Regions from separate parts of the Streptomyces sp. WAC05292 genome, predicted to be linked through region 1. Evidence: riboswitches for the same ligand, from Rfam matches in the RefSeq annotation. Region 1 holds a riboswitch; the other holds the start of a gene.
What was found. A riboswitch is a leader RNA that binds a small molecule or an ion and turns the genes downstream of it on or off. The one in region 1 is predicted to bind S-adenosylmethionine.
Positions count from the first base shown of each region.

Region 2: linked by a shared signal. The riboswitch ahead of thrC (threonine synthase) and the one ahead of EF903_RS11710 (aminotransferase class V-fold PLP-dependent enzyme) in region 1 are both predicted to bind S-adenosylmethionine.

Region 1 is NZ_RPSE01000076.1:2,577-20,841, reverse strand. Features, by position in the region: gene EF903_RS11775 (hypothetical protein) at 1-136, opposite strand, end outside; gene EF903_RS11770 (carbohydrate kinase family protein) at 269-1,246, shown strand; gene EF903_RS11765 (cysteine desulfurase/sulfurtransferase TusA family protein) at 1,290-2,669, opposite strand; gene coxB (cytochrome c oxidase subunit II) at 3,020-3,991, shown strand; gene ctaD (cytochrome c oxidase subunit I) at 3,988-5,712, shown strand; gene EF903_RS11750 (cytochrome c oxidase subunit 4) at 5,709-6,107, shown strand; gene EF903_RS11745 (Ig-like domain-containing protein) at 6,225-7,472, shown strand; gene EF903_RS11740 (hypothetical protein) at 7,555-7,956, opposite strand; gene EF903_RS11735 (heme-copper oxidase subunit III) at 8,145-8,765, shown strand; gene EF903_RS11730 (c-type cytochrome) at 8,840-9,649, shown strand; gene EF903_RS11725 (ubiquinol-cytochrome c reductase iron-sulfur subunit) at 9,646-10,704, shown strand; gene EF903_RS11720 (cytochrome bc complex cytochrome b subunit) at 10,701-12,323, shown strand; gene trpD (anthranilate phosphoribosyltransferase) at 12,466-13,530, shown strand; SAM riboswitch class IV at 13,631-13,747, shown strand; gene EF903_RS11710 (aminotransferase class V-fold PLP-dependent enzyme) at 13,976-15,394, shown strand; gene EF903_RS11705 (Lrp/AsnC family transcriptional regulator) at 15,459-15,740, opposite strand; gene EF903_RS11700 (rhomboid family intramembrane serine protease) at 15,737-16,459, opposite strand; gene EF903_RS11695 (hypothetical protein) at 16,587-16,826, shown strand; gene EF903_RS11690 (NYN domain-containing protein) at 16,867-18,231, shown strand.
Region 2 is NZ_RPSE01000220.1:774-9,770, reverse strand. Features, by position in the region: gene EF903_RS21215 (trehalose-6-phosphate synthase) at 1-1,296, opposite strand, end outside; gene EF903_RS21210 (glucosyl-3-phosphoglycerate synthase) at 1,360-2,337, opposite strand; SAM riboswitch class I at 2,519-2,672, shown strand; gene thrC (threonine synthase) at 2,691-3,995, shown strand; gene EF903_RS21200 (MoaD/ThiS family protein) at 4,045-4,323, shown strand; gene EF903_RS21195 (cold-shock protein) at 4,729-4,932, shown strand; gene groL (chaperonin GroEL) at 5,317-6,936, shown strand; gene EF903_RS21185 (Uma2 family endonuclease) at 7,015-7,602, opposite strand; gene EF903_RS21180 (N-acetyltransferase) at 7,746-8,177, opposite strand; gene EF903_RS21175 (phosphoribosylanthranilate isomerase) at 8,235-8,834, shown strand; gene cpt (chloramphenicol phosphotransferase CPT) at 8,862-8,997, opposite strand, start outside.

The sequences.
Region 1 (18,265 bases):
CCACCCTGTCCGGCCGGGGGTCCGCCGGGACCGCCCAGTGCGGGGCCATCCTGGCGCAGTCGCCGAGCAGTCGCGCGAAACCGGGCCGCGTGTCGACCGCGTACTCTCCGTAGCCGAATCCATCGGTGTAGGTCATGGGGGCACCGTAGGCTCGCACCGCCGCGCGGAGAAAGGCCTACTACGGGGTAGTTTCGTGGGGTCGGCGGCCGGTCCGCGACGGGGTAGCGTTGACTGTCAACGCTCGCCTTACCGCAGGAGCATCCACGCCGTGCGCATCGCAGTCACCGGCTCCATCGCCACCGACCACCTCATGACCTTTCCCGGCCGCTTCGCCGACCAGCTGGTCGCGGACCAGCTGCACACGGTCTCCCTCTCCTTCCTCGTCGACAACCTCGACGTCCGGCGGGGCGGTGTCGGCCCGAACATCTGCTTCGGCATGGGCCAGCTGGGCCTGCGCCCCGTCCTCGTCGGCGCGGCCGGCTCCGACTTCGACGAGTACCGCGCCTGGCTGGACCGGCACGGCGTCGACACCTCCTCGGTGCGCATCTCCGAGGTGCTGCACACCGCGCGCTTCGTCTGCACCACCGACGCCGACCACAACCAGATCGGCTCCTTCTACACGGGCGCGATGAGCGAGGCCCGCCTGATCGAGCTCAAGGCCGTCGCCGACCGCGTGGGCGGCCTCGACCTGGTCCTCATCGGCGCCGACGACCCCGAGGCGATGCTGCGCCACACCGAGGAGTGCCGCAGCCGCGGGATCCCCTTCGCCGCGGACTTCTCCCAGCAGATCGCCCGCATGGACGGCGAGAACATCCGCACCCTGATGGAGGGCGCGACGTACCTCTTCTCGAACGAGTACGAGAAGGGCCTCATCGAGTCGAAGTCCGGCTGGAGCGACGAGGAGATCCTCGGCAAGGTCGGCACCCGCGTCACCACGCTCGGCTCCCGCGGCGTCCGCATCGAGCGGGCCGGCGAGGAGACCATCACCGTCGGCTGCCCGGAGGAGACCGCGAAGGTCGACCCGACCGGCGTCGGCGACGCCTTCCGCGCCGGCTTCCTGGCCGGCCTCGGCTGGGGCGTCGGCCTGGAGCGCGCCGCGCAGGTCGGCTGCATGCTCGCCACCCTCGTGATCGAGACGCTCGGCACCCAGGAGTACACCCTGGCGCGCGCCCACTTCATGGAGCGCTTCACCAAGGCCTACGGCGAGGACGCCGCGGCCGAGGTCCGCGCCCACCTGGCGGCCTGATCCGGGCACCGGCGCCGGCGCCCCCGCGGGCGCCGGCCGCCGTTCAGCTGCGACGGCGCACCGTGTACGCCGTCCCCCGCGGCCGCGGCTCCTCGCCCAGGTAGTCGTGGCCGCGCAGCGAGCACCACGCGGGGACGTCCAGCCGGGCCACCTCGTCGTCCGACACCACCGTGACGGTCCCGCCGACCGGGACCGTGCGGACGGCCCGGGCCAGCTCGATCACCGGCTGCGGGCAGCGCAGCCCCAGCGCGTCGACCTCCACGGAGTCGGCGACCGGCTCCACGGGCTCCCCCTCCGGCGACCCGAGGGCGGCCCGGACCCGCGCCACCGCGCCGGGCAGCACCTCCAGGAAGCCGTTGACGTCCTCCGCCGCCGTCCCCGGCGGCAGGGAGACCCGCACGTTCCCCTCCGACAGCACCCCCATCGCCCGCAGCACGTGACTCGGCGTCAGGGTGGAGCTGGTGCAGGACGAGCCGGAGGAGACCGAATAGCCCGCCTTGTCCAGCTCGTGGAGCAGGGTCTCCCCGTCGACGTACAGGCAGGAGAACGTCACCAGGTGCGGCAGCCGCCGGTCCGGGTGGCCGACCACCTCGACGTCCGGCACGAGCCGGGCCACGCGCCGCCGGATCCGGTCCACCAGGACCCGCAGCCGGGCCGCCTCCGCCTCCGCCTCGGCGCGCACCGCCCGCAGGGAGGCCGCGGCCGCGACGGCGGCCGGGAGGTTCACGAAGCCGGGGGAGCGGCCCGACTCCCGCTCGTCCGCCGGGTGCTGCGGCGAGAACCGGACACCTTTGCGGACGGCCAGCAGTCCGACGCCGGGCGGGCCGCCCCACTTGTGGGCGCTCGCCGCGAGCACCGACCAGGCGCCCTCCACCGGCCCCCAGCCGAGCGACTGGGCTGCGTCCACCAGCAGCGGGACGCCGGCCTCCGCGCAGACGTCCGCGACCTCGGCGACCGGCTGCACCGTGCCCACCTCGTGGTTGGCGGACTGCAGGCAGGCCAGCGCGGTCGACGCGGTCAGCGCGTCCGCGTACCCCTCGGCGGTGACGGCGCCCGTGCGGTCGACCGGCACCTGGGCCACCGAGCCGCCCGCGGCCGCGTGCACGTCGGCCGCGTGGAGCACCGAACTGTGTTCGACCGCGGACACCACCAGGTGCCGGCCGGTGCGCCGGCGCCCGGCGAGTGCGCCCGCGATGCCGGAGTGGACCGCCTGTGTCCCCGAAGGAGTGAACACGAGCTCGTCGGCGCGGCAGCCGACGGCCTCCGCCGCCGCCTCGCGCGCCGCGTCCAGCAGGAGCGCAGCACGCCGGCCCTCCCGGTACAGCCGGGCGGGGTCCGCCCAGCCCTCGTCGAGGGCGGCCGCCAGCGCCTGCCGGGCCACGGGGTGCAGCGGTGCGGTGGACGCGGTGTCGAAGTACGGCATCCCGTCACCGTAAGGCAGCGGTCCGCGGGCACCGCGCCGACCCGGTGCGCGGCGCCGTCCGGCCCGCCCGCTGCCCGCCGCCGCCGGACCGCGGGGCCGGAGCGCAGGGCCCGTCAGAAGCCGCCCCCACACGGCCGTTCAGCCGGTGTCCGCCCGTCCCCCGTACGGCGGATCCATCCCTTCGGGGGCAGTAGCGGCGCGTTGGGCACCCTCCCCGCGCGACCCCAAATAGCGTCCAGTAGGGTTTGGTCCGCATAAACATCCAAACCCCTGCCTGCGTCAGGGCCGGCGACCGACCCGAACACGGCCGCGGCCGGCCGCGCGGGCCGAGACTCTCGGGAAGGCGCTACGTGAGTCCCTACGGCTCCGACCGCTCGCCGCGGCGCCCGATGCGGCGGAAGCTGCTGCAGGCGCTGACTGCGGGCGTGGTCCTGGCGACCGCCACTGGTTGCTCGTACACATGGAAAGACTTCCCCCGCCTCGGGATGCCCTACCCGGTCACGGAGGAGGCGCCTCGCATCCTGTCCCTGTGGCAGGGGTCCTGGGCGGCCGCTCTGGTCACCGGCATCCTGGTCTGGGGCCTGATCCTGTGGAGCGTCATCTTCCACCGGCGCAGCCGGACGAAGGTGGAGGTCCCCCCGCAGACCCGGTACAACATGCCCATCGAGGCGCTGTACACCGTGGTCCCGCTCATCATCGTCTCGGTGCTGTTCTACTTCACCGCGCGTGACGAGTCCAAGCTCCTCGCCCTCTCGAAGCCGGCGCACACCATCAACGTGGTCGGCTTCCAGTGGAGCTGGGGCTTCAACTACATCGAGAACGTCGACGGCGACGCGGCCACCCCGAAGGCCGGCGCGGTTCCCAAGGAACTCGCCAGCATCCCGGACCGCTACACCAAGGCCTTCCCGGCGGGCGCCGAAGGCGTCTACGAAAAGGGCATCCCGGGCGACCGGAACCCGGAGACCGGCAACCCCGGCCCGACCCTCTACCTGCCCAAGGGCGAGAAGGTCCGCTTCATCCTGTCGTCGAACGACGTCATCCACTCCTTCTGGGTGGTGCCGTTCCTCTTCAAGCAGGACGTCATCCCGGGCCACACCAACGTCTTCGAGGTCACGCCCACCCAGGAGGGCGTCTTCATGGGCAAGTGCGCCGAGCTGTGCGGCGTCGACCACTCCCGGATGCTCTTCAACGTCAAGGTCGTCTCGCCCGAGGAGTACCGGGCGCACCTGAAGGAACTGGCCGAGAAGGGGCAGACCGGCTTCCTGCCGGCCGGCATCAAGCAGACTGACCCGGCCCGGAACGCGGAGACGAACACACTGTGAGCATCCTCAACGAATCCCAGGGTGCCGCCGCAGACTCGTACGAGAACGAGCTGCCGGTGCGGCGCAAGCGACCTGGCAGCGTGGTGGTCAAATGGCTGACCACGACCGACCACAAGACCATCGGTACGCTGTACCTGGTCACGTCGTTCGTGTTCTTCCTGATCGGCGGCGTGCTCGCGCTCTTCATGCGCGCCGAGCTGGCCCGTCCGGGCACGCAGATCATGTCGAACGAGCAGTTCAACCAGGCGTTCACCATGCATGGCACGATCATGCTGCTGATGTTCGCCACGCCGCTGTTCGCCGGCTTCGCGAACTGGATCATGCCGCTGCAGATCGGCGCGCCCGACGTGGCGTTCCCGCGGCTGAACATGTTCGCGTACTGGCTGTACCTCTTCGGCTCGACCATCGCGGTGGCCGGCTTCCTCACCCCGCAGGGCGCCGCCGACTTCGGCTGGTTCGCCTACTCCCCGCTGTCCGACGCGGTCCGCTCGCCGGGCATCGGCGCCGACATGTGGATCATGGGTCTGGCCTTCTCCGGCTTCGGCACCATCCTCGGCTCGGTCAACTTCATCACCACGATCATCTGCATGCGCGCTCCGGGCATGACGATGTTCCGCATGCCGATCTTCACCTGGAACGTGCTGCTGACCGGTGTCCTGGTCCTGCTCGCCTTCCCGGTCCTCGCGGCGGCCCTGTTCGCGCTGGAGTCCGACCGCAAGTTCGGCAGCCACGTCTTCGACGCGGCCAACGGCGGCGCACTGCTGTGGCAGCACCTCTTCTGGTTCTTCGGACACCCAGAGGTGTACATCATCGCCCTGCCGTTCTTCGGCATCATCTCCGAGGTCATCCCGGTCTTCTCGCGGAAGCCGATGTTCGGCTACATCGGCCTCATCGCCGCGACGATCGCCATCGCCGGCCTCTCCGTGACCGTGTGGGCCCACCACATGTACGTCACCGGCGGTGTACTGCTGCCGTTCTTCTCCTTCATGACCTTCCTGATCGCGGTACCGACCGGTGTGAAGTTCTTCAACTGGATCGGCACCATGTGGAAGGGCTCGCTGTCCTTCGAGACCCCGATGCTCTGGGCCGTCGGCTTCCTGATCACCTTCACCTTCGGTGGTCTGACCGGCGTCATCCTGGCCTCGCCCCCGCTGGACTTCCACGTCTCCGACTCGTACTTCGTCGTCGCGCACTTCCACTACGTCATCTTCGGCACCGTGGTCTTCGCGATGTTCTCCGGCTTCCACTTCTGGTGGCCGAAGTTCACGGGCAAGATGCTGGACGAGCGCCTCGGCAAGATCACCTTCTGGACGCTCTTCGTGGGCTTCCACGGCACCTTCCTGGTGCAGCACTGGCTGGGTGCCGAGGGCATGCCGCGCCGCTACGCGGACTACCTCGCCGCCGACGGCTTCACCGCGCTGAACACCATCTCGACCGTCAGCTCGTTCCTGCTCGGCCTGTCGATGCTGCCGTTCATGTACAACGTCTGGAAGACGGCCAAGTACGGCAAGAAGATCGAGGTCGACGACCCGTGGGGCTACGGCCGTTCGCTCGAGTGGGCGACGTCCTGCCCGCCGCCGCGGCACAACTTCGTCACCCTGCCGCGCATCCGCAGTGAGTCGCCGGCCTTCGACCTCCACCACCCGGAGATCGCGGCCCTCGACCACCTCGAGGACCACGGCGCCAAGGCCGTCACCGGTGGCAAGGAGGCCGGCAAGTGAAGATCCAGGGCAAGATGTTCCTCTGGCTCTCCGCCTTCATTCTGATCATGGCCGTCGTGTACGGCGTGTGGTCGAAGGAGCCCGTGGGGACCACCGCGCTCTTCCTGGCCTTCGGCCTGAGCGTGATGATCGGCTACTACCTGGCCTTCACGGCCAAGCGCGTCGACGAGATGGCCCAGGACAACCTGGAGGCCGAGGTCGCCGACGAGGCGGGCGAGCTGGGGTTCTTCTCCCCGCACAGCTGGCAGCCGCTCTCGCTGGCGATCGGCGGTTCGCTCGCCTTCATGGGCGTCATCTTCGGCTGGTGGCTCATGTACTTCTCGGCCCCGATCATCCTGATCGGCCTGTGGGGCTGGGTGTACGAGTACTACCGGGGTGAGAACCAGAACCAGTAGCCGTCCTCGGCTCGGTCGAACGCCTGGGGCCCGGACTCCTCGAACAGAGGAGTCCGGGCCCCTCGTTTGCAGTCATCCCGCGCGCCGGGATTGTCGTATTTCCCTAGCGTTGGCCCCATGAACCACTCACCGCGTCTCTGGGCGGTCATCAGCTGCTCCCTGCTGGTCGCGTCCCTCGGTGCCGGCGCCACCGCATGCGGGTCGCACGAGAACCCGCTGTCAGCCCGCCCGCACGACGCGGGCGAGCAGATCGCCTTCAACCAGGTCCAGGGCGGCCGCCCCGTCGACCACAACCGCCCCCTGGAGGTCACCGCCAAGGGGACGGGCGGAAGCCGCATCACCGACGTCACCGCCGTGGACGTGCACGGCCGCCACCTCGCCGGCGAACTCACCGCCAAGGGCGACCGCTGGCAGAGCACCGGCCCCCTCGCCGCCGGCGTGCGCTACACCGTCACCGTCAGCACCGAGGACGAGCGGGGTGCCCCCGGACAGCGCACGCTGACGTTCGACACCACCCCGGCCAAGAAGCTCCTGAGCGTCGAATTCGGTCCGGAAAAGGGCAAGTACGGCGTCGGGCAGCCCCTCACCGCCGACCTCAGCGAGCCCGTCAAGGACAAGGCGGCCCGCGCCGTCGTCGAACGGGGCCTCGTCGTCGACACCCCTCCCGGGGTCGAGGGCGCCTGGCACTGGGTCGACGACAAGCGGCTGCATTTCAGGCCCAAGGAGTACTGGCCCGCCCACAGCACCGTCTCCGTACGGAGCAACCTGGAGGGCGTCAGGATCGACGGCGAGCTCCACGGAGCCGCCAGCACCCCGCTGACGCTGGAGATCGGGGACCGCGTCGAGGTCATCACCGACGCCGCCTCGCACTACCTCACGTTCAAGCGCAACGGAGAAGTGATCAACACCATTCCGGTCACCACCGGCAAGCCCGGCTTCTCCACCCGCAACGGCGTCAAGGTCGTGCTCGGCAAGCAGTACTACGTCCGTATGCGCGGGGACACCGTCGGCATCGGCGGCAGCGAGAACTACGACCTGCCCGTCTACTACGCCACACGCGTCACCTGGAGCGGTGAATACGTGCACGCCGCCCCGTGGTCCGTCGGGTCCCACGGCTACGCGAACGTCAGCCACGGCTGCACCGGCATGAGCACCGGGAACGCCGCCTGGTTCTACGAGAACATCACCGAGGGCGACATCGTCCAGGTCGTCAACAGCATCGGCGAGGACATGGACACCTTCGGGAACGGCTTCGGCGACTGGAACATGGACTGGAAGGACTGGCGCGAGGGCAGCGCCCTCCTCGCGGGCACCCGCGACGGCCGCACCGCGGCCGACCAGGCCCGCCTGCGCCCGCAGGTCTGACCCGGCGGCCCGCCGGCCCCCGGGGCCCGCGACCCGGTGCGCAGGGCCCCGCCGGGGGCCCCGCGCACCGCCGGGACGCCTGCTACGCGTCCAGCGACAGCCGGGCGCGCAGCAGGCGCGCCAGTGCGTCCGCGAACTCCACCGGATCGACCGGAAGGGTCACCGCCGCGTCCGCGCGGCTCCAGGTGGCCAGCCAGGCGTCCTGCGGACGGCCCATCAGCAGCAGCACGGGCGGGCAGCGGAACACCTCGTCCTTGATCTGCCGGCACACCCCCATTCCGCCCGCCGGGACGGCCTCGCCGTCCAGCACGCAGGCGTCGATCCCGCCCGCGTCCAGCTCGCCCAGGACCGCGGGCAGCGTCGCGCACTCCACGAACTCCACCGGCGGCAGGTCCGCGGCCGGCCTGCGCCCGGAGGCCAGGAGCACCTGCTGCCGGGTGTTCGCATCGTCGCTGTAGACCAGAACCCGTGCAGTCGACCGCATTTCGTTCCTCCACGGTTGCCGTGAATCACGTTGATGTTGCGCGGGATGCTACTCCTCGCAACCCCCCGCCCACACCGCTTCCGGTATGCCCGGCGACCGCCGCCCGATGGGCCGTTCGGGCCTTGCACACGGCCCTGACACTCCGAACGGCACCCCCCGGGGTGAGGGCGGGATAAGCGACCGACATAATGTCGGTCGTGGCGACAGCAACGACAGTAGATACCGGGCACGCGCACCCGACGGTCAACAGGCCGAACCTCGTCAGCGTCGGAACCATCATCTGGTTGAGTTCCGAGCTGATGTTCTTCGCGGCCCTCTTCGCGATGTACTTCACCCTGCGATCGGTGACGGGCGCCGAGTACTGGTCAGAACAGGCTTCGGCCCTGAATCTGCCCTTCTCGGCGACGAACACCACGATCCTGGTGCTCTCCTCCCTCACCTGCCAGCTCGGCGTCTTCGCCGCCGAGCGCGGTGACGTGAAGAAGCTCCGGACGTGGTTCATCGTCACGTTCGTGATGGGTGCGATCTTCATTGGCGGCCAGGTGTTCGAGTACACCGAGCTGGTCAAGCACGAGGGCATGAGCCTCTCGTCCGGTCCGTACGGCTCGGTGTTCTACCTGACCACCGGCTTCCACGGTCTGCACGTGACGGGCGGTCTCATCGCCTTCCTGCTGGTCCTCGGCCGGACGTACGCGGCCAAGAGGTTCACCCACGAACAGGCCACCTCGGCCATCGTCGTGTCCTACTACTGGCACTTCGTCGATGTCGTCTGGATCGGCCTCTTCGCCACGATCTACCTGATCAAGTAGCGAACACGTGGCCGGGCCCGCCCGGCATCCATCCAGAAACACCGACGCAGAAGATCCTGACACCGGGGTAATCCGTGAAAAAGCTCTCCGCACGACGACGCCATCCGCTGGCGGCGGTCGTCGTTCTACTCCTCGCGCTGGCGGCCACTGGGGGGCTGTACGCCGCCTTCGCCCCTGCGGGCAAGGCGCAGGCCGAAGAAACCGCCCAGTCCCTCGCCATCGAGGAGGGCAAGAAGCTCTACGCCGTGGGTTGCGCAAGCTGCCACGGAACCGGTGGCGAGGGAACCACTGACGGCCCCAGCCTGGTCGGCGTCGGCTCCGCGGCCGTCGACTTCCAGGTGAGCACCGGCCGCATGCCCGCCCAGCAGCCCGGCGCCCAGGTGCCGAAGAAGCCGGTCATCTACAGCCAGGCGCAGATCGACCAGCTGGCCGCGTACATCGCGTCCCTCGGCGCCGGCCCGATCACGCCGACCAAGAAGCAGTACGACCCGGCGGGTGCCGACATCGCCAACGGTGGCGAGCTGTTCCGCAACAACTGCGCGCAGTGCCACAACTTCACCGGCGAGGGCGGCGCGCTGACGAACGGCAAGTACGCCCCGAACCTCGAGGACGTCACGCCGAAGCACATCTACGAGGCCATGCTCACCGGCCCGCAGAACATGCCCTCCTTCCCGGACAGCGTCATGCCGGAGAAGGAGAAGAAGGACATCATCGCGTACCTCCAGAACGTGAACGGCGAGAAGTCGGTCAACCCCGGCGGTCTGAAGCTCGGCGGCCTCGGCCCCGTCTCGGAAGGCCTGTTCGGCTGGATCTTCGGTCTGGGTGCGCTGATCGCTGTCGCCGTCTGGGTCGCGGCCCACACCGCTAAGGCCAAGAAGTCATGAGTAGCCAAGAGATTCCCGAAGACAAGCACCTGCCGAGCGAGCAGGGCGACGCCCACCACGGCGGTGTGGCGGTCGCGGACGACCCGTTCGCCGACCCCGGCATGCCGGTCCACAAGCCGCGCATCCAGGACATCGACGACCGCGCCGCGAAGCGCTCCGAGCGCACCGTGGCGATGCTGTTCACGGTGTCGATGCTGGCCACGATCGCCTTCATCGCCGCGTACGTGATCATCCCGGTCGACAAGATCGTCTACATCTTCCCGCTCGGGAAGGTGAGCGCGCTCAACTTCGCGCTGGGCATGACCCTGGGCACCGCCCTCTTCTGCATCGGCGCGGGCGCGGTCCACTGGGCCCGCACGCTGATGTCCGACGTCGAGGTCGCCGACGACCGCCACCCGATCGCGGCCCCGGCCGACGTCAAGGCGAAGGTCATGTCGGACTTCGCCGCCGGTGCCGAGGAGTCGGCCATCGGCCGCCGTCCGCTGATCCGCAACACCCTGCTGGGCGCGCTGGCCATGGTGCCGCTGTCCGGCCTGGTCCTGCTGCGCGACCTGGGCCCGCTGCCCGAGGAGAAGCTCCGCAAGACCGTCTGGGCCAAGGGCAAGCTGCTCATCAACCAGAACACGGGTGAGCCGCTGCGTCCCGAGGACGTCCAGGTCGGCTCGCTGACCTTCGTCCAGCCCGAGGGGCTGGAAGAGGGCACCCACGAGTTCCAGACCGAGATCGCCAAGGCCGCCGTGATGATCGTCCGCATCCAGCCGGACGACATCAAGGACAAGCGCGAGCTCGAGTGGTCCCACGACGGCATCGTGGCCTACTCGAAGATCTGCACCCACGTCGGCTGCCCGATCAGCCTGTACGAGCAGCAGACGCACCACGTGCTCTGCCCGTGCCACCAGTCCACCTTCGACCTCTCCGACGGCGCGCGTGTCATCTTCGGCCCCGCCGGCCACGCGCTTCCGCAGCTGCGGATCGGCGTGAACGGCGAAGGCTTCCTCGAAGCGCTCGGCGACTTCGAGGAGCCCGTCGGTCCTGCATTCTGGGAGCGCGGATGAGTACCGCCACTGACAAGCGGAAGGCGCCCGCCGGCGAGCGCGTAGCCGACTGGGCGGACGGCCGCCTGGGCATCTACAGCCTCGCCAAGGCGAACATGCGCAAGATCTTCCCGGACCACTGGTCCTTCATGCTGGGTGAGATCTGCCTCTACAGCTTCATCATCATCATCCTCACGGGTGTGTACCTGACGCTGTTCTTCCACCCGAGCATGAACGAGGTGGAGTACCACGGCTCGTACGTCCCGATGCAGGGCGTCATGATGTCCGAGGCCTTCGCCTCGACCCTGGACATCAGCTTCGACGTCCGCGGCGGTCTGCTCATCCGGCAGATCCACCACTGGGCCGCGCTGATCTTCGTCGCCGCGATGATCGTGCACATGATGCGCGTCTTCTTCACGGGCGCGTTCCGCAAGCCGCGCGAGGTCAACTGGGTCTTCGGCTTCCTGCTGCTGGTCCTCGGCATGTTCACCGGCTTCACCGGCTACTCCCTGCCGGACGACCTGCTCTCCGGCACCGGCGTCCGCTTCATGGAGGGCGCGATCCTGTCCGTGCCGGTCGTCGGCACGTACATCTCGTTCTTCCTCTTCGGCGGCGAGTTCCCCGGCAGCGACTTCGTGGCGCGGTTCTACTCGATCCACATCCTGCTGCTGCCCGGCATCATGATGGGCCTGCTCGTGGCCCACCTGATCCTGGTCTTCTACCACAAGCACACCCAGTTCCCCGGCCCCGGCCGGACGAACAACAACGTCGTCGGCATGCCGCTGCTGCCGGTCTACATGGCCAAGGCCGGAGGCTTCTTCTTCCTGGTCTTCGGTGTCATCGCGGCCATCGCGGCGATCGCCACGATCAACCCGATCTGGAACCTCGGCCCGTACCGCCCGGACCACGTGTCCACCGGTGCGCAGCCCGACTGGTACATGGGCATGCCGGAAGGCCTGATCCGCGCCATGCCGGGCTGGGAGATCAACCTGTGGGGCCACACGCTCGTCCTGGGCGTGTTCATCCCGCTGATCCTCTTCCCGCTGGTCCTCGGTGCGATCGCGGTGTGGCCGTTCATCGAGTCCTGGGTCACCGGTGACAAGCGCGAGCACCACCTGCTCGACCGCCCGCGCAACGCCCCGACCCGCACGGCCTTCGGCGTCGCGTGGATCTCGGAGTACATCGTCCTGCTCATCGGCGGTGGAAACGACATGTTCGCGCAGTACTTCCACCTGTCGATCAACGCGATCACGTGGTTCGTCCGGATCGGCTTCTTCGCCGTCCCGGTCCTGGCCTTCATCGTCACCAAGCGCATCTGCCTCGGCCTGCAGCGCCGTGACCACGACAAGGTGCTGCACGGTCGCGAGACCGGCGTCATCAAGCGCCTCCCGCACGGTGAGTTCGTCGAGGTCCACGAGCCGCTGTCGCAGGACAAGCTGCACACCCTCACCTCGCACCACCAGTACCAGCCCGCCGAGATCGGCCCGACGGTCGACGAGAACGGCGTGGAGCGCAAGGTCGGTGCCATGGAGAAGCTGCGCGTCAAGCTCAGCAAGGGCATGTACGGCGAGGGCAACCAGATTCCGAAGCCCACGGTGGAGGAGTACAAGGAGATCCAGAGCGGCCACGGCCACCACTGATCCCGAGCGGGGCTGATCCCCGATCGTCCCCGCGTCGCCACGGCGAGAGCCCCGTCCAGGGTCTGGACGGGGCTCTTTGCCGTCCGCGCGGCTGGATAGGCTGATCCCCTTCCCATCCACCGTGGACCACCAGGAGCGGACCATGAACGTTGTGACCCCGGCAGGCGGCGACAGCGTGGCGGCCCGCAGCTGGCCGGCCGTCCTCGACGCCCTGCTCTCCGGCCGCGACCTGCACTCCGACGACACGGCGTGGGCCATGGACCGGATCATGCGGGGCGAGGCCAGCGACGCCCAGATCGCCGGCTTCATGGTGGCCCTGCGGGCCAAGGGGGAGACCGTCGAGGAGATCAACGGCCTCGTGCGGACCATGTACGCGCACGCCAACCTGATCGAGGTGCCGGGCCGGACGGTGGACATCGTCGGCACCGGCGGCGACGGCGCGAAGACCGTCAACATCTCGACGATGTCGTCGGTCGTGGTGGCCGGCACCGGCGCGAAGGTGGTCAAGCACGGCAACCGGGCCGCGTCCTCCGCGAGCGGCGCCTCGGACGTCCTGGAGAAGCTCGGCGTCAACCTGGACCTGACCCCCGCCCGGGTGGTCGAGGTCGCCGAGGAGGCCGGGATCACCTTCTGCTTCGCGGTGAAGTTCCACCCGGCGCTGCGGCACGTCGCCGCCGCCCGGCGGGAGCTCGGGATCCGGACCACCTTCAACTTCCTCGGCCCGCTCACCAACCCGGCGCGGGTGCGGGCCCAGGCGACCGGCGTGGCCGACGCCAGGGTCGCGCCCATCGTGGCGGGCGTCCTCGCCGAGCGGGGCTCCTCGGCGCTGGTCTTCCGCGGTGACGACGGCCTGGACGAGCTGACGACGACGGCGACCTCCCGCGTGTGGTGGGTCCGCGACGGGCGGGTGCAGGAGCAGGGCTTCGACCCGCGCGACGTCGGCATCGACCTGGTCGACGTGGCGGAGCTGCGGGGCGCGGACGCCTCGTACAACGCCGACGTCGCCCGGCGGCTGCTGGCCGGCGAGAGCGGCCCCGTGCGCGACGCCGTGCTGCTGAACTCCGCGGCCGCGCTGGTCGCCCTGGAGCCGGGCACGGGGACCCTGGAGGAGCAGATCGGGGCGGGCATCGCGCGCGCGGCCGAGTCCATCGACTCCGGGGCCGCGCGGGCCGCGCTGGAGCGGTGGGTGGCCGCCACCAACGCCTGACGGCTCCCCGGCCCCTGCCGGGCGTGTTCCGGCCGGGCCCCGGTCCGCATGGCGGACCGGGGCCTTGTGCGTGCCGGATCTTGTGGCAGGATGCTCACCAGGTCACGAGTGACAGCGTCTTGGCCCCGGCCTGCTGTCCGGCAACCCTCCTTCCGTGGCGGGGTGCCCCGGGTGATGACCAGGCCGTGGGCAGCGAGGTCCGCGGCAAGCGCGGATCCCTCGACACCAGGGGTCCTGGTCTCTCGAGGAGCGTTTTCCGTGAGCAAGCGAATGCGATAGGGCGTACCGCCCCTTCTTCACCCCTCGGACCGGCTCCTTCCGCGTACCCGTGCGTGTGCGCCGCGGCCGGCCCCGAGGCCTTCCCCGTACCCCGGACGGCGCAGCGCCGTACCCGCGTACGGGTGGTTTCCGAAGCCATTCAGCCCTGCAGCCGGGAGATTCCGCCATGTCCGCAACCCTGCACACCGCAGCCATCACCACCGCCGCCGCCGCTGACGCCGCGGCCGACGCCGACGCCTGCGGCGCCGCCTGTGCCGGGCCGCTGCCCGTCCTCGGCCGGGACGTCACCGTCCCGCTCGTCACCGGCGGCGAGACCGTCTACGCCGCCCTCGACTACGCCGCCAGCGCCCCCGCCCTCCAGCGCGTCTGGGACGACGTCGCCGCGTACGCCCCCTACTACGGCAGCGTGCACCGCGGCGCCGGCTACCTCTCCCAGCTGTCCACCGACCTCTTCGAGCAGAGCCGGGCCGCCGTCGCCGCCTTCCTCGACTGCCGCCCCTCCGACCAGGTCGTCTTCACCCGCTCCACCACCGACTCCCTGAACCTCCTCGCCGCGGCCCTCCCCGCCGACTGCCGCGTCTTCGTCTTCGAGACCGAGCACCACGCGGCGCTGCTGCCCTGGAGGGACGGGCAGGTCACCCATCTCGACGCGCCCCGCACCCCCGCCGAGGCCGTCGCCACCCTGGAGCGGGCCCTCGCCGACCGCGACCCTTCCCCCGGCCCTGCCCTCGTCTGCGTCACCGGGGCCTCCAACGTCACCGGCGAGCTGTGGCCCGTCCGGGAGCTCGCGGCGGCAGCCCACGCCCACGGCGCCCGGATCGTCCTCGACGCCGCCCAGCTCGCCCCGCACCACCCGGTCTCCGTACGCGGCCTCGACGTCGACTGGGTCGCCTTCTCCGGGCACAAGCTGTACGCGCCGTTCGGCTCCGGCGTGCTGGCCGGCCGGGCCGACTGGCTGCAGCAGGCCCGCCCCTACCTGGCCGGCGGCGGGGCCTCCCGCACCGTGGCCCGCCGCGAGGACGGCGGCGTCGACGTCGCATGGCACACCGGGGCCGCCCGGCACGAGGCCGGCTCGCCCAACGTCATCGGCGCCTACGCGATCGCGTCCGCCTGCCGGGCCCTGACCGAGGCCGGCTTCGACACCCTCGTCGCCCGAGAGCGCCGGCTCGTCGCGCGGATCCGGGAGGGACTCGCCGCCCTGCCCGAGGTGCGGGTGCTGTCCCTCTTCGGGGACGACGCCCCGCGGGTCGGCGTCATCTCCTTCGTCGTGGAGGGCTGGAACAGCTCCCACTTCGCCGCCGCGCTGTCCGCCGAGTACGGCATCGGCGTCCGCGACGGCCTCTTCTGCGCCCACCCGCTGGTGCGCACCCTGCTGGGCGGCGCCCCCCAGGAGCCCGGCGCCTGCGACGCCCCCGAGGCGCGGCAGCCGGGGGAGCGGTCGCTGAACGCGATCCGCGTCAGCTTCGGCGCGGGCACCCCCGACGAGCACGTCGACCGCTTCCTGCGGGCCGTGCGGGAACTCGTCGCCGACGGGGCGAAGTGGCAGTACCGCACCGAGGACGGCCGCTGCGTCCCGGCGGTCTGACGGCGCCCGGCGGGCCGCCCCGGGCGGCGGGGCTCCGGGCGGCGGGGCTCCGGACGGCGGGGCCTCAGGCGTCCAGGCCGATGGCGAAGGCGGCTTCCAGGTCGTGCTGGGAGTAGGTGCGGAACGCCACGTGCGTGTCCGTCGCCTCGACACCGGGGATCTTGCTGATGCGGCCGGGGATGATGTCCGCGAGGTCGTCGTGGCGGGCCACGCGGACCAGCGCGATCAGGTCGTACGTCCCGGTGACGGAGTAGACCTCGCTGACGTTCTCCAGCGCCGCGATCGACTCGGCGATCTCGGGGATGCGGTCCACGCTGGTCTTGATGAGCACGATCGCGGTGATCACGGCTGGCTGTCTCCCTCGGTGGCCGTCGCTGATCGCCTCACTCTAGCCGCCCTGCCCCAGCGCACCCACGCGAGGAGGAAGCCCAGGGAGAAGCCCACCAGGTGCGCCAGGTACGCCACCCCCGGCCCGCTGCCCGCCCGGTGCGCGGCCACCCACTGCAGGGCGAACCAGAACAGCAGCACCAGCCACGCGGGCAGCCGCAGCGGCAGGAAGTACAGGAACGGGAACAGGGCGGTCACCCGGGCCCGCGGGAAGAGGAGCAGGAACGCCCCCAGGACCGCCGAGATGGCCCCCGAGGCGCCGACCAGCGTCTCCTGCGAGGAGGCGTTGGCGGCCGCGTACCCGGCGAGGGCCAGGTAGCCGGTGCCCACGTAGAAGCACAGGAACGCCGGTCGCCCCATCCGCTCCTCCGCCATCGCGCCGAAGACGCGCAGGAACAGCATGTTGCCGAGCAGGTGCAGCCAGCTGCCGTGCAGGAACAGCGCGGTCAGCGGAGTCAGCAGCGCCCGCGGCGAGCCCTGCGCGAGCTCGGCCGGGACGACGCCCCACCGCCGGAAGTGGGCGGTGCCCGCCTCCAGCAGCTGCCCGCCCGTGCCATAGGACGGATTGAGCCCGGAAGCCGGGCCCAGCAGGAACACGGCGCAGCAGCCCGCGATCAGCGCGTGCGTGGCCACCGGGCCCCCGGCCGCCGCCCGCACGGCCCGCCACTTTGCGATCATGCGGTCGAGCATGGCCCGACCGGCCCTCCCCGCCGCACCGGCAGGCCGTAGGGTTACGTGCTGCGGGCCGCCGATTCGCGCGGACGGCGGCTTTAATCGAAAGAGCTATGAAGGAGAGTGCGGCCTGATGACGGTTCCCCTGCCGACCGCGACCACCCGGTGGCGCTGCACGCTGTGCGGCAACCTGACGCGCTTCGACGTCACCCGTTCGTCGAAGGTCGTCGAGTACGTCCACCTGGACCTTGCCGGGGAGCCCAAGGTCGAGGAGCGCGAGGTGGTCAGTGAGACCATCGAGTCGGTCCGCTGCCGCTGGTGCAACGCGGTGGACCAGATCGAACTCGTGGACAGGCCGGGCGCGGACTCCTGAGGGAGCCGCGCCCCGCCGGGATGGACGGTAGGGGTGACGGATTGTGGAGCCAGCAAGCGGCGCTGAGCCGGCCGACGCGGCCGGCGACGCCGCCGAGGTGCTCGACCGCCCGCTGCCGGAGGGCGTGCGGCGACGGGTCGTCGCGCTCGTCTCGGACGCCTTCGGGGCGCTGACGGTCGCGGACCTCCCGGCGCAGCTGCGCCAGTACGCCCGGTTCACCCCGACCCGGCGGGCCAAGTTCGCGGGCAACGCCATGGCCGCGGCAGTGGAGAGCGACCCCGTCTTCCGGGGGCGCGTCGCGGAGAAGGTGCGCGAGGCGCAGGCCGAGCTGGCCGCGGCGCTGGACTCCGGGGCCCCGCCCGCCGCGGCCGACCCGCTCGACGTGGCCGCGGCGGCGTACGTCCTGCGGCCCGCCGGCTGGGTGAAGCTGGTCGCCGCCGCGGGGGAGGAGGCGCAGCGCGCCGACGCCGAGCGGGCGGACGAGGAGACCCGGCGCGAACTCGACCGGCTGCGCACGGAGCTGGCCCACGTACGGGAGGCCCAGCGGACCGGCGGCGAGCAGATGCGCGGCGAGCTGGAGGCGGCGCGGAAGGAAGCCGAATCGCTTCACCGCAAACTGCGCAGCGCCCTCAGCGACGTCAAGCGCGGGGAGGCCGCCCTGCGGAAGGCGGCCGCGGAGATCGACGCGGTCCGCGCCGAGGCCGCCGCCCAGGTGGCCGCCGCCGAGAGCGAGAACCGCCGGCTCAAGTCGCGGCTCGCCGAGGTGGAGGCGGCGCTGGAGACCTCCCGCCGCGCGACCCGCGAGGGGCGCAGCATCGAGGACATGCGCCTGCGGCTGCTGCTGGACACGGTGTTGGACGCCGCCCAGGGGCTGCGGCGGGAACTGGCGCTGCCGCCGGTCTCGACGCGGCCGGCCGACCTGGCGGACGCGGTCGAGCCGGGCCGGATGTCGCCGAAGGACATCGCGGCGCGGGCACTGTCGGAGACCGATCCGGCGCTGCTCGACCAGTTGCTGGCGCTGCCGCAGGCGCATCTGGTCGTGGACGGCTACAACGTGACCAAGACCGGCTATCCGACGATGCCCCTGGAGAAGCAGCGGCTGCGGCTCCTGGGCGGGCTGTCGATGCTGGCCGCGCAGACGGGCGCCGAGATGACCTGCGTCTTCGACGGGGCGGAGCTGGCCGCGCCGGTGCTGCTCGCGCCGCCGCGCGGAGTGCGGGTGCTGTTCTCCAAGCCCGGGGTGACGGCGGACGAGCTGATCCGGCAGCTGGTGCGGGCGGAGCCGCCCGGCCGACCGGTGGTGGTGGTCTCCACCGACCGCGAGGTGGCCGACGGGGTGGCGAAGGCGGGGGCGCGCCCCGTGGCGTCCGCTTTGCTGCTGAAGCGCCTTTCGCGCGTTTCGTAACTCCTCGCTGGAATGCCCGATTTGACGGTGCCGT
Region 2 (8,997 bases), on a different contig from region 1:
GTTCACCGTCAGCGCGTCCGCGCGGAGTTCGCCGTACGCACCCGCCCCGGTCGACAGGACCAGCGCGCAGCCGGCTTCCGAGATGACCGGGATCTCCTTCGCGACGAGGTTCATGCCGTCGCGGACGGGGTTGACGAGGGCGACGTCCGCCATGCGGTAGACCGCGAGCGAGCGGGCGAAGTCGTCCTGGACGGAAAGGAGCACCGGCTCCCAGTCGGCGGTGCCGTACTCCGTGTTGATCTCCGCCGCGAGGTCGCGGACCGCCTGCGTGTACGCCCGGTACTCCGGGAGGTCCTGCCGGGAGGGGTAAGCGGACGCGAGGTGGACGACGCGGCCGTGCCATTCGGGCCGGGTCGCGAGGAGCTCCCGGTAGGCCAGCAGGCCGCGGACGATGTTCTTCGACAGTTCCGTGCGGTCCACGCGGACGATCGTCTTGCGGTCGCCGATCGCGGCCCGCAGCTCGGCGAGCCGTTCGTCGACCTCGGGCCGGCCGGCGAGCCGCCGCAGTTCGTCGGCGTCGACGCCGAGCGGGAAGACCGCCACGTCGGTGCGGCGGTGCCGTACGGGGCCGAGGGGGTTCTTCGCGACGTACCGTTCGCCGCCGGTCCCGGCCGGCATCATCGGCTCGGCGGTGCCCCGCTCGTCGTCGAGGCGGGCGGAGCCGAGGAAGGAGTGAGCCCACGCCCAGGTGTGGAAGCCCAGCAGGTCGGCGCCGAGCATGCCCCACAGCAGGTCGGCGCGGATGTCGTCGGGGAGCATCTGCAGGAATTCGTGGGAGGCCCACGGGGTGTGCGTGAAGTGGGCGATGCGCAGGTCGGGGCGGAGTTCGCGGAGCATGCCGGGGACGAGGGCGAGGTGGTAGTCCTGCACGAGCACGCAGGCGCCCTGCCCGGCCTCCTCGGCGAGGGCTTCGGCGAAGGCCCGGTTGTAGGCGGTGTACGCCTCCCACTGGCGGCGGAAGGCGGCGTCGAAGACGGGGGTGCGCGGGATGTCGTACAGGTGGTGGTGGGTGAACCAGAGGACGGAGTTGGCGATGCCGTTGTACGCGGCGTCGTAGGTGTCGGGATCGATGTCCAGCATCCGGACGCCGGGCTCGGCGACGCCGCGGCGGACGGCCTCGCGGTCGCCCGGGGAGAGGGCGGCGCAGATCCACAGCGCGCCCGGCTGCTCGGCCAGGGCGGCCGACAGCCCGGAGACGAGGCCGCCTCCGCCGCGGCGGGCACCGAGGGTGCCGTCGGAGTCGAGGTCGTAGGAGAGCGGACCGCGGTTCGCGGCGACGAGTACCTGGGAAGCCATGCGGCGAACCTAGCCCGGCCCGCGCCCGCTCAAACGTCCGGTTTCACCCGTGTTCGCCCGCCGTCACGCCACGCGTCGGACCGTGTACTCCTCGATGTCGGCCATGGGCGGCCGCTCCTCGGTGTCCACGGGGTGGGTGCGCGGTTCGAAGCCGTGCGGCCCGCGTTCGAACTGGGTCAGCGCCGGCCGCACCTGCGGGTGCCCCCGGCGGTGGCCGGGGGAGTGCCCGCGGGAGAGCCGCAGTTGCGCGGTGCGGTAGATCGCGGCGGCCATCCGGCCCAGCGCCTGCCCGTCCTGGTGCCGGTGGAGCCGGACGCCCACGTCCACCTGGGCGAGGGCGTCGAGCCCGACGGTGTGCAGGGCGTCGACGAGGAGGCCCAGCTCGACGCCGTAGCCGACGGGGAACGGCAGCCGCTCCAGCAGGCTGCGGCGGACGGCGTACTCGCCGCCGAGCGGCTGGACGAAGCCGGCGAGCCGCGGCCAGTGCAGGTTGAGCAGGGGGCGGGCGACGAGTTCGGTGACGCGGCCGCCCTGGCCGGGGGCGTCGCCGAGGGGGCGGTCGTACATGGCCTTGACGAAGTGCACGTCGGGCTCGGTCAGCAGCGGGCCGACGATGCCGGTGACGAACGCGGCGGAGAAGTCGCGCAGGTCGGCGTCGACGAAGCAGACGACGTCCCCGGTGGTGGCCAGCAGCGAGCGCCACAGCACCTCGCCCTTGCCGGGGACGGCCGGGATGCGGGGCAGGATGTCGTCGCGGTGGACGACCGTGGCGCCGGCCTTCGCGGCGACCTCGGCGGTGCGGTCGGCGGATCCGGAGTCGACGACGACGAGCTCGTCGACGAGCGGGTACGGCAGCCCGTCGACGAGTTCGCGCCGGATGACCTCGACGATGTCGCCGACGGTCGCCTCCTCGTCGAGGGCGGGCAGGACGACGCTGACCCTGGTGCCGGCCGCGCGTTTGGCGGCCAGCAGCTGGTCGAGCGGCCGGTCGGCCGCGGACCAGGAGCGGTCCGCGAGCCAGCGCTCCACCTCTTCCAGCACGTTCGGCTCTCCCTGCTTCCCTCGGCCGGTTCGGCCGAAAAATGATCCATCTCGCGCTTCGGACGGCTGTCTCAACCGCTCGGAGCTTCGGTTACAGTCTTGAACAACGCGAAGGACCGCCGCATGCCGGGGGTCCTTCCGACAAATGCCGGGGTGCGCCGTCGCGCGCCCCGCGCCATACCGCTCATCCAGAGGGGCAGAGGGACACGGCCCGTTGAAGCCCCGGCAACCCTCCAGTCGGTTTCCCGCCGCTGCGTGCAGCAGCAGCGAGGTCCCCGGCTAGGGAAGGTGCCAATTCCGTCTCATGGCGAAGTGCGCCATGGGGAAGATGAGGAGAAAGGGCCTCGCCGATCATGGCTGCACAGACCGTTGCCGTACCTTCCGCCGGAACCTCCGCTTCTGCGCCCTCCGTGGACCTCGGCCCCGCGGCCGGGCTTTCCTGTCGCGAGTGCGGCACCCGCTTCGAGCTCGGACCCATTTTCGCCTGCGCCGAGTGCTTCGGGCCCCTCGAAGTCGCGTACGAGCTGCCGACCGGCGACCCGGAGGCGCTGCGCGCGGCGATCGAGGCCGGCCCGAACAACATCTGGCGCTACGCCCCCCTGCTGCCCGTCCCCGCGGACGTGGCCTCCAAGCCGAGCCTGAACCCGGGCTTCACCAAGCTCGTCGATGCCGAGAACCTGGCCAAGGAGCTGGGCGTCACCGGCAAGCTGTACGTCAAGGACGACTCCGGCAACCCGACGCACTCCTTCAAGGACCGCGTCGTCGCGATCGCGGTCGAGGCCGCCCGCGCCTTCGGCTTCACCACCCTGTCCTGCTCCTCCACGGGCAACCTGGCCGGCGCGGTCGGCGCCGCCGCGGCGCGCGCCGGCTTCCGCTCCTGCGTGTTCATCCCGCACGACCTGGAGCAGGGCAAGGTCGTCATGGCGGGCGTGTACGGCGGCGACCTCGTCGGCATCGAGGGCAACTACGACGACGTGAACCGCTTCTGCTCCGAGCTCATCGGCGACCCGCTGGGCGAGGGCTGGGGCTTCGTCAACGTCAACCTGCGCCCGTACTACGGCGAGGGCTCGAAGACGCTGGCGTACGAGATCTGCGAGCAGCTCGGCTGGCGGCTGCCCGACCAGATCGTGGTGCCGATCGCCTCCGGCTCGCAGCTCACCAAGATCGACAAGGGTCTGCAGGAGCTCGTGAAGCTGGGCCTGGTCGAGGACCGGCCGTACAGGGTCTTCGGCGCGCAGGCCGAGGGCTGCTCCCCGGTGTCGACCGCGTTCAAGGCCGGCCACGACGTGGTCCGCCCGCAGAAGCCGAACACGATCGCGAAGTCCCTCGCGATCGGCAACCCGGCGGACGGCCCGTACGTGCTGGACATCGCGCGCCGCACCGGCGGCTACGTCGAGGACGTCACCGACGAGCAGGTCGTCGAGGCCATCAAGGTCCTGGCCCGGACCGAGGGCATCTTCGCGGAGACCGCCGGCGGCGTGACCGTCGGCGTGACGAGGAAGCTGATCGAGAACGGGCAGCTCGACCCCTCGCTGACCACCGTCGTCCTCAACACCGGCGACGGCCTGAAGACCCTGGAGGCGGTGGCCGCCGACAGCGGGCAGACCGCCGTGATCCGCCCGAGCCTGGACGCGTTCCGCGCCGCCGGCCTGGCCTGACCCTCCCCTGCACCCCGCTGCACCCCGCGCCCGGAAAGGCAGAAGCGCCATGAGCGTCAACGTCCGCATCCCCACCATCCTGCGCACCTACACCGGCGGCCAGGCCGAGGTGCCCGCCGAGGGCGCCACCCTCGCCGAGGTCATCGCGTCGCTGGACGCGAACCACCCCGGGATCGCCGCGCGCGTCCTGGACGACCAGGGCAGGCTGCGCCGCTTCGTGAACGTGTACGTCAACGACGACGACGTCCGCTTCGAGGGCGGGCTGGAGGCGGCGACGCCGGACGGCGCGGGCGTGTCCATCATTCCGGCCGTCGCCGGCGGCTGCTGACCGCACGCACGCACCCTTACGCACGCGCACGACCCCGATTACCCCCTCCGGCAAAAAGCGGAGGGGGTAATTCTGCTTGGTTGGGCGCGGTAGAGTTGGGGAAGTCCCCTCCGCTGTTCTTGCCCGCCGCATATGAACGGGTCGCGTGATGGGTGACATTGAGTCAATGTGCGGGTGCGTTATGGGGCTTTGGCGCGATATGCCAGGTCCGAGTTGCCCGGGAATATGACAAATTTTCGGTCTATTTTCCGCTTTCGGTGTGACCAGATTTCTCGTCGGATTGACCTGTTGCAGACAGCACCGGTGCAGATACATTCAGCCGCGGTCGAGGCGTTCCGGCGCAAGTTCTGACCCGGGACCGCGAAGTGCGGTCCTGCGCAAGGGCCAGTAATAGGGGAGTTAGGCATGGCTCAGGGCACCGTCAAGTGGTTCAACGCGGAGAAGGGCTACGGCTTCATCGCGGTCGACGGTGGTGCGGATGTGTTCGTCCACTACAGCGCCATCCAGATGGACGGGTACCGCACCCTTGAAGAGGGTCAGCGGGTCGAGTTCGAGATCTCGCAGGGCCAGAAGGGTCCGCAGGCGGACATGGTCAAGCTCGCCGTCTAGTCCCGGCGCGATCGACCACCGACGCATACACGAGGGTCCGCATCCTGAGGAGGGGTGCGGGCCCTCCGTGCGTTCCGGGCCGGGGCCGCTCCGCCGCCCTTCCGGCCGCCGGCGCCGCGGCGGGCGTGTCGCCTGCGGTGGCCGGGGATGGCGGGAAGCCGCTTGCACTCGCGGGGGTCGAGTGCTAATCATTGGCGTTAGCACTCTACGAGTGAGAGTGCTACTACACGGGACCGGGTCGGTGAGGCCCGCAGGTCCGGCGGGAAGGAACCGCCGGTCACGCAGGCCGTCCGTCGCGGGCGCGGACGCGGTCCGGAGCAATCCACCCCTCCCCGCGCGCCTGGCGGCGCAGGGGGAAACCCCAGTCCTGGAGGACCACTTCAGATGGCCAAGATCATTGCGTTCGACGAGGAGGCCCGGCGCGGCCTCGAGCGCGGCATGAACCAGCTCGCCGACGCCGTCAAGGTCACCCTTGGCCCCAAGGGTCGCAACGTCGTCCTTGAGAAGAAGTGGGGCGCCCCCACGATCACCAACGACGGTGTCTCCATCGCCAAGGAGATCGAGCTCGAGGACCCGTACGAGAAGATCGGCGCCGAGCTGGTCAAGGAAGTCGCCAAGAAGACGGACGACGTCGCCGGCGACGGTACGACCACCGCGACCGTCCTCGCCCAGGCGCTCGTCCGCGAGGGCCTGCGCAACGTGGCGGCCGGCGCCAACCCGATGGCCCTCAAGCGCGGCATCGAGAAGGCCGTCGAGGCCGTCTCCGGCGCCCTGCTGGAGCAGGCGAAGGACGTCGAGACCAAGGAGCAGATCGCTTCCACGGCCTCCATCTCCGCCGCCGACACCCAGATCGGCGAGCTCATCGCCGAGGCCATGGACAAGGTCGGCAAGGAAGGCGTCATCACCGTCGAGGAGTCGCAGACCTTCGGTCTGGAGCTCGAGCTCACCGAGGGCATGCGCTTCGACAAGGGCTACATCTCGGCGTACTTCGCCACCGACATGGAGCGTATGGAGGCGTCCCTCGACGACCCGTACATCCTGATCGCCAACTCCAAGATCAGCAACGTCAAGGACCTGCTGCCGCTCCTGGAGAAGGTCATGCAGTCGGGCAAGCCGCTGCTGATCATCGCCGAGGACGTCGAGGGCGAGGCCCTGTCGACCCTGGTCGTCAACAAGATCCGCGGCACCTTCAAGTCCGTCGCCGTCAAGGCCCCGGGCTTCGGCGACCGCCGCAAGGCCATGCTCGGCGACATCGCCATCCTCACGGGCGGCACGGTCATCTCCGAGGAGGTCGGCCTCAAGCTGGAGAACGCCGGCCTGGACCTGCTGGGCCGCGCCCGCAAGGTCGTCATCACCAAGGACGAGACCACCATCGTCGACGGTGCCGGTGACAGCGACCAGGTTGCCGGTCGCGTGAACCAGATCCGCGCCGAGATCGAGAACTCCGACTCGGACTACGACCGCGAGAAGCTCCAGGAGCGCCTCGCGAAGCTGGCCGGCGGCGTGGCCGTCATCAAGGCCGGCGCCGCGACCGAGGTGGAGCTCAAGGAGCGCAAGCACCGCATCGAGGACGCCGTCCGCAACGCGAAGGCCGCCGTCGAGGAGGGCATCGTCGCCGGTGGTGGCGTGGCCCTGCTGCAGGCCTCCTCGGTCTTCGAGAAGCTGGAGCTGGAGGGCGACGAGGCCACCGGTGCCGCCGCCGTCAAGCTGGCCCTCGAGGCCCCGCTGAAGCAGATCTCCGTCAACGCCGGCCTCGAGGGCGGCGTCGTGGTGGAGAAGGTGCGCAACCTGACCCCGGGCCACGGCCTGAACGCCGCGACCGGCGAGTACGTCGACATGATCGCCGAGGGCATCATCGACCCGGCGAAGGTCACGCGCTCCGCCCTGCAGAACGCCGCGTCGATCGCCGCGCTGTTCCTGACCACCGAGGCCGTCATCGCCGACAAGCCGGAGAAGGCCGCCGCCGCTCCGGGCGGCATGCCGGGCGGTGACATGGACTTCTGATCGGCCCCGCGCTGATCGGCTGTTCCCGACCGAGGGCGGCACCCCTTCCATCCGGAGGGGTGCCGCCCTCGGCGTGTTTCAGGACGTGGACCGGAATCCGGCCGTGTCGAACTCGAAGCCGAAGGGCTCCGCGACGGTCAGGGGCTTCCCGAAGGGCACCGTCTGCCGGGAGCGGTAGCCGTGCGGCGAGGGGTCGGAGAAGCAGGTGATCTCCGACTCCTGCATGTCGACGACCAGGTAGACGGGCACCAGGCGGCCGTACACCTCCAGCTTCTCCACCCAGTCGGCGTCCCGGGTGGAGACGGAGGTGGACTCCGCGACCAAGGAGAGTGCGGACCCGTCCGCACTGCGGCCGTCGGCTTCGAAGGCCGCCTCGTCGGCCGAGAAGAGGGAGGGCCCGTACGCGCGCCCGGGCGAGGGGAACCGGAACAGGACCGGGGCGGCGTCGACGACGTGCCCCTGCGGTGCGTGGGCGGCGATCCGCTCGCGCAGGACGCGCAGGCAGCGCAGGGACCGCGGCCCGGGCCACGTCGAGACGATGATCTTCCCGCGGATGAGCTCCGCCCTGAAGCCGTCCGGCGCGGCCATCTCCTCGACGGTGCGCAGAAGGCTTTCGAACACGGGCCGGGGCAGGCCCTCCGGGGCGGCGTCCCGCTCGGTCGTCATGGTCGTCACCGTCTCCTCCGGGGCGGGTGCCGGGCGCCGACGCCCTGCGCGGGTGGGTCCACGGTACGGCGGGGCGGGCGCCGCGGCCGGAGACGGGCGGAGCCGCCACCCCGGCGGGTGGCGGCTCCGGAACGGGGAAGGCCTCAGGCGGCCGGGAGGGCCTTCAGGAAGTGGACGTCCTCGTGGCCGCCGGGGAAGCCGGGGACGCGGGCGGTCTCCTCGTAGCCGTGGCGGGCGTAGAACGCCGGCGCCTGGAACGTGAACGAGGACACCGTGATCGAGCGGCAGCCGCGGGCCGCGGCCTCGGCCTCCGCCGCGGCGAGGAGCCTGCCGCCCCAGCCGTCGCGCCGGCTGTCCTCCCGCACCCACACCATCGCGATGCCCGCCCGGTCGCCCCAGGTCCAGCCGCTGAGGCCCGCGACGAGGTTCCCCGCGGCGTCTTCCACGCGCACGGCGAACTCCTCGGGGGCGCTGCCGGACGCCTCCCTGTTGAAGGCGTCCAGCTCCTTGCCGAGGCGTTCGTCGAGGCCGGAGTCGGGGCCGCCGGTGGTGAGGGTGTGCGTCGCGTCGGTCATGCGCCCAGTCTTCAAGATCGCCCGGAGCGCGTCACGCGGATTTGTTTCACTGGGTGCATGAGCGACCTCTTCGTGAAGATCTGCGGTCTGAGGACCGCCCGCGACGTCGATGCGGCCGTGGCCGCGGGCGCCGACGCCGTCGGGTTCGTCTTCGCCCCGGGCAGCCCCCGCACCATCGGCGCCGCCGAGGCCCGGGAGCTCGCCGCGCGCGTGCCCGCCGGGGTCCTGACCGTGGGCGTCTTCCGCGGGCAGCCCGTCGAGGAGGTCCGGCGCCTGACGGACGGGAGCGGCGTACGGGGCGTGCAGCTGCACGGCGACGAGGGCCCCGAGTTCTACGGGGCGCTCCGCGCGGAGGGCCGCACCCTGCTGCGGGCCACCGCCCTGCGGGTGGAGCGGTGCGGGGAGTACGGGGAGGACCTGCTGCTGATCGACGCCCCCGACCCGGGCTCCGGCAAGCCGTGGAACTGGGCCGCGAAGGAGTTCACGGCCCCGCTCGGGCAGTGGCTGCTGGCCGGCGGCCTGGACCCGGCGAACGTACGGGAGGCCGTGGAGACGACCGGTGCGTGGGGCGTGGACGTCTCCAGCGGCGTCGAGAGCGAGCGCGGCGTGAAGTCCCCGGATCTGATCAGGGCGTTCGTCGCGGCCGCCCGCGGCTGAGACCGGGGCCGGCGCCCGGTCCTGCCGTCAGCGGACGACGCGGGCGGCGATGGCGCGGGCGCAGTCCAGGGATTCGGTGTGCGTGGTGTCGACCTCCACGTCGTAGACCATGCCCCGGTGGACGGTCTCGGCCTGGAGGGCGGCCATGCCGGGGGCGCGGTCG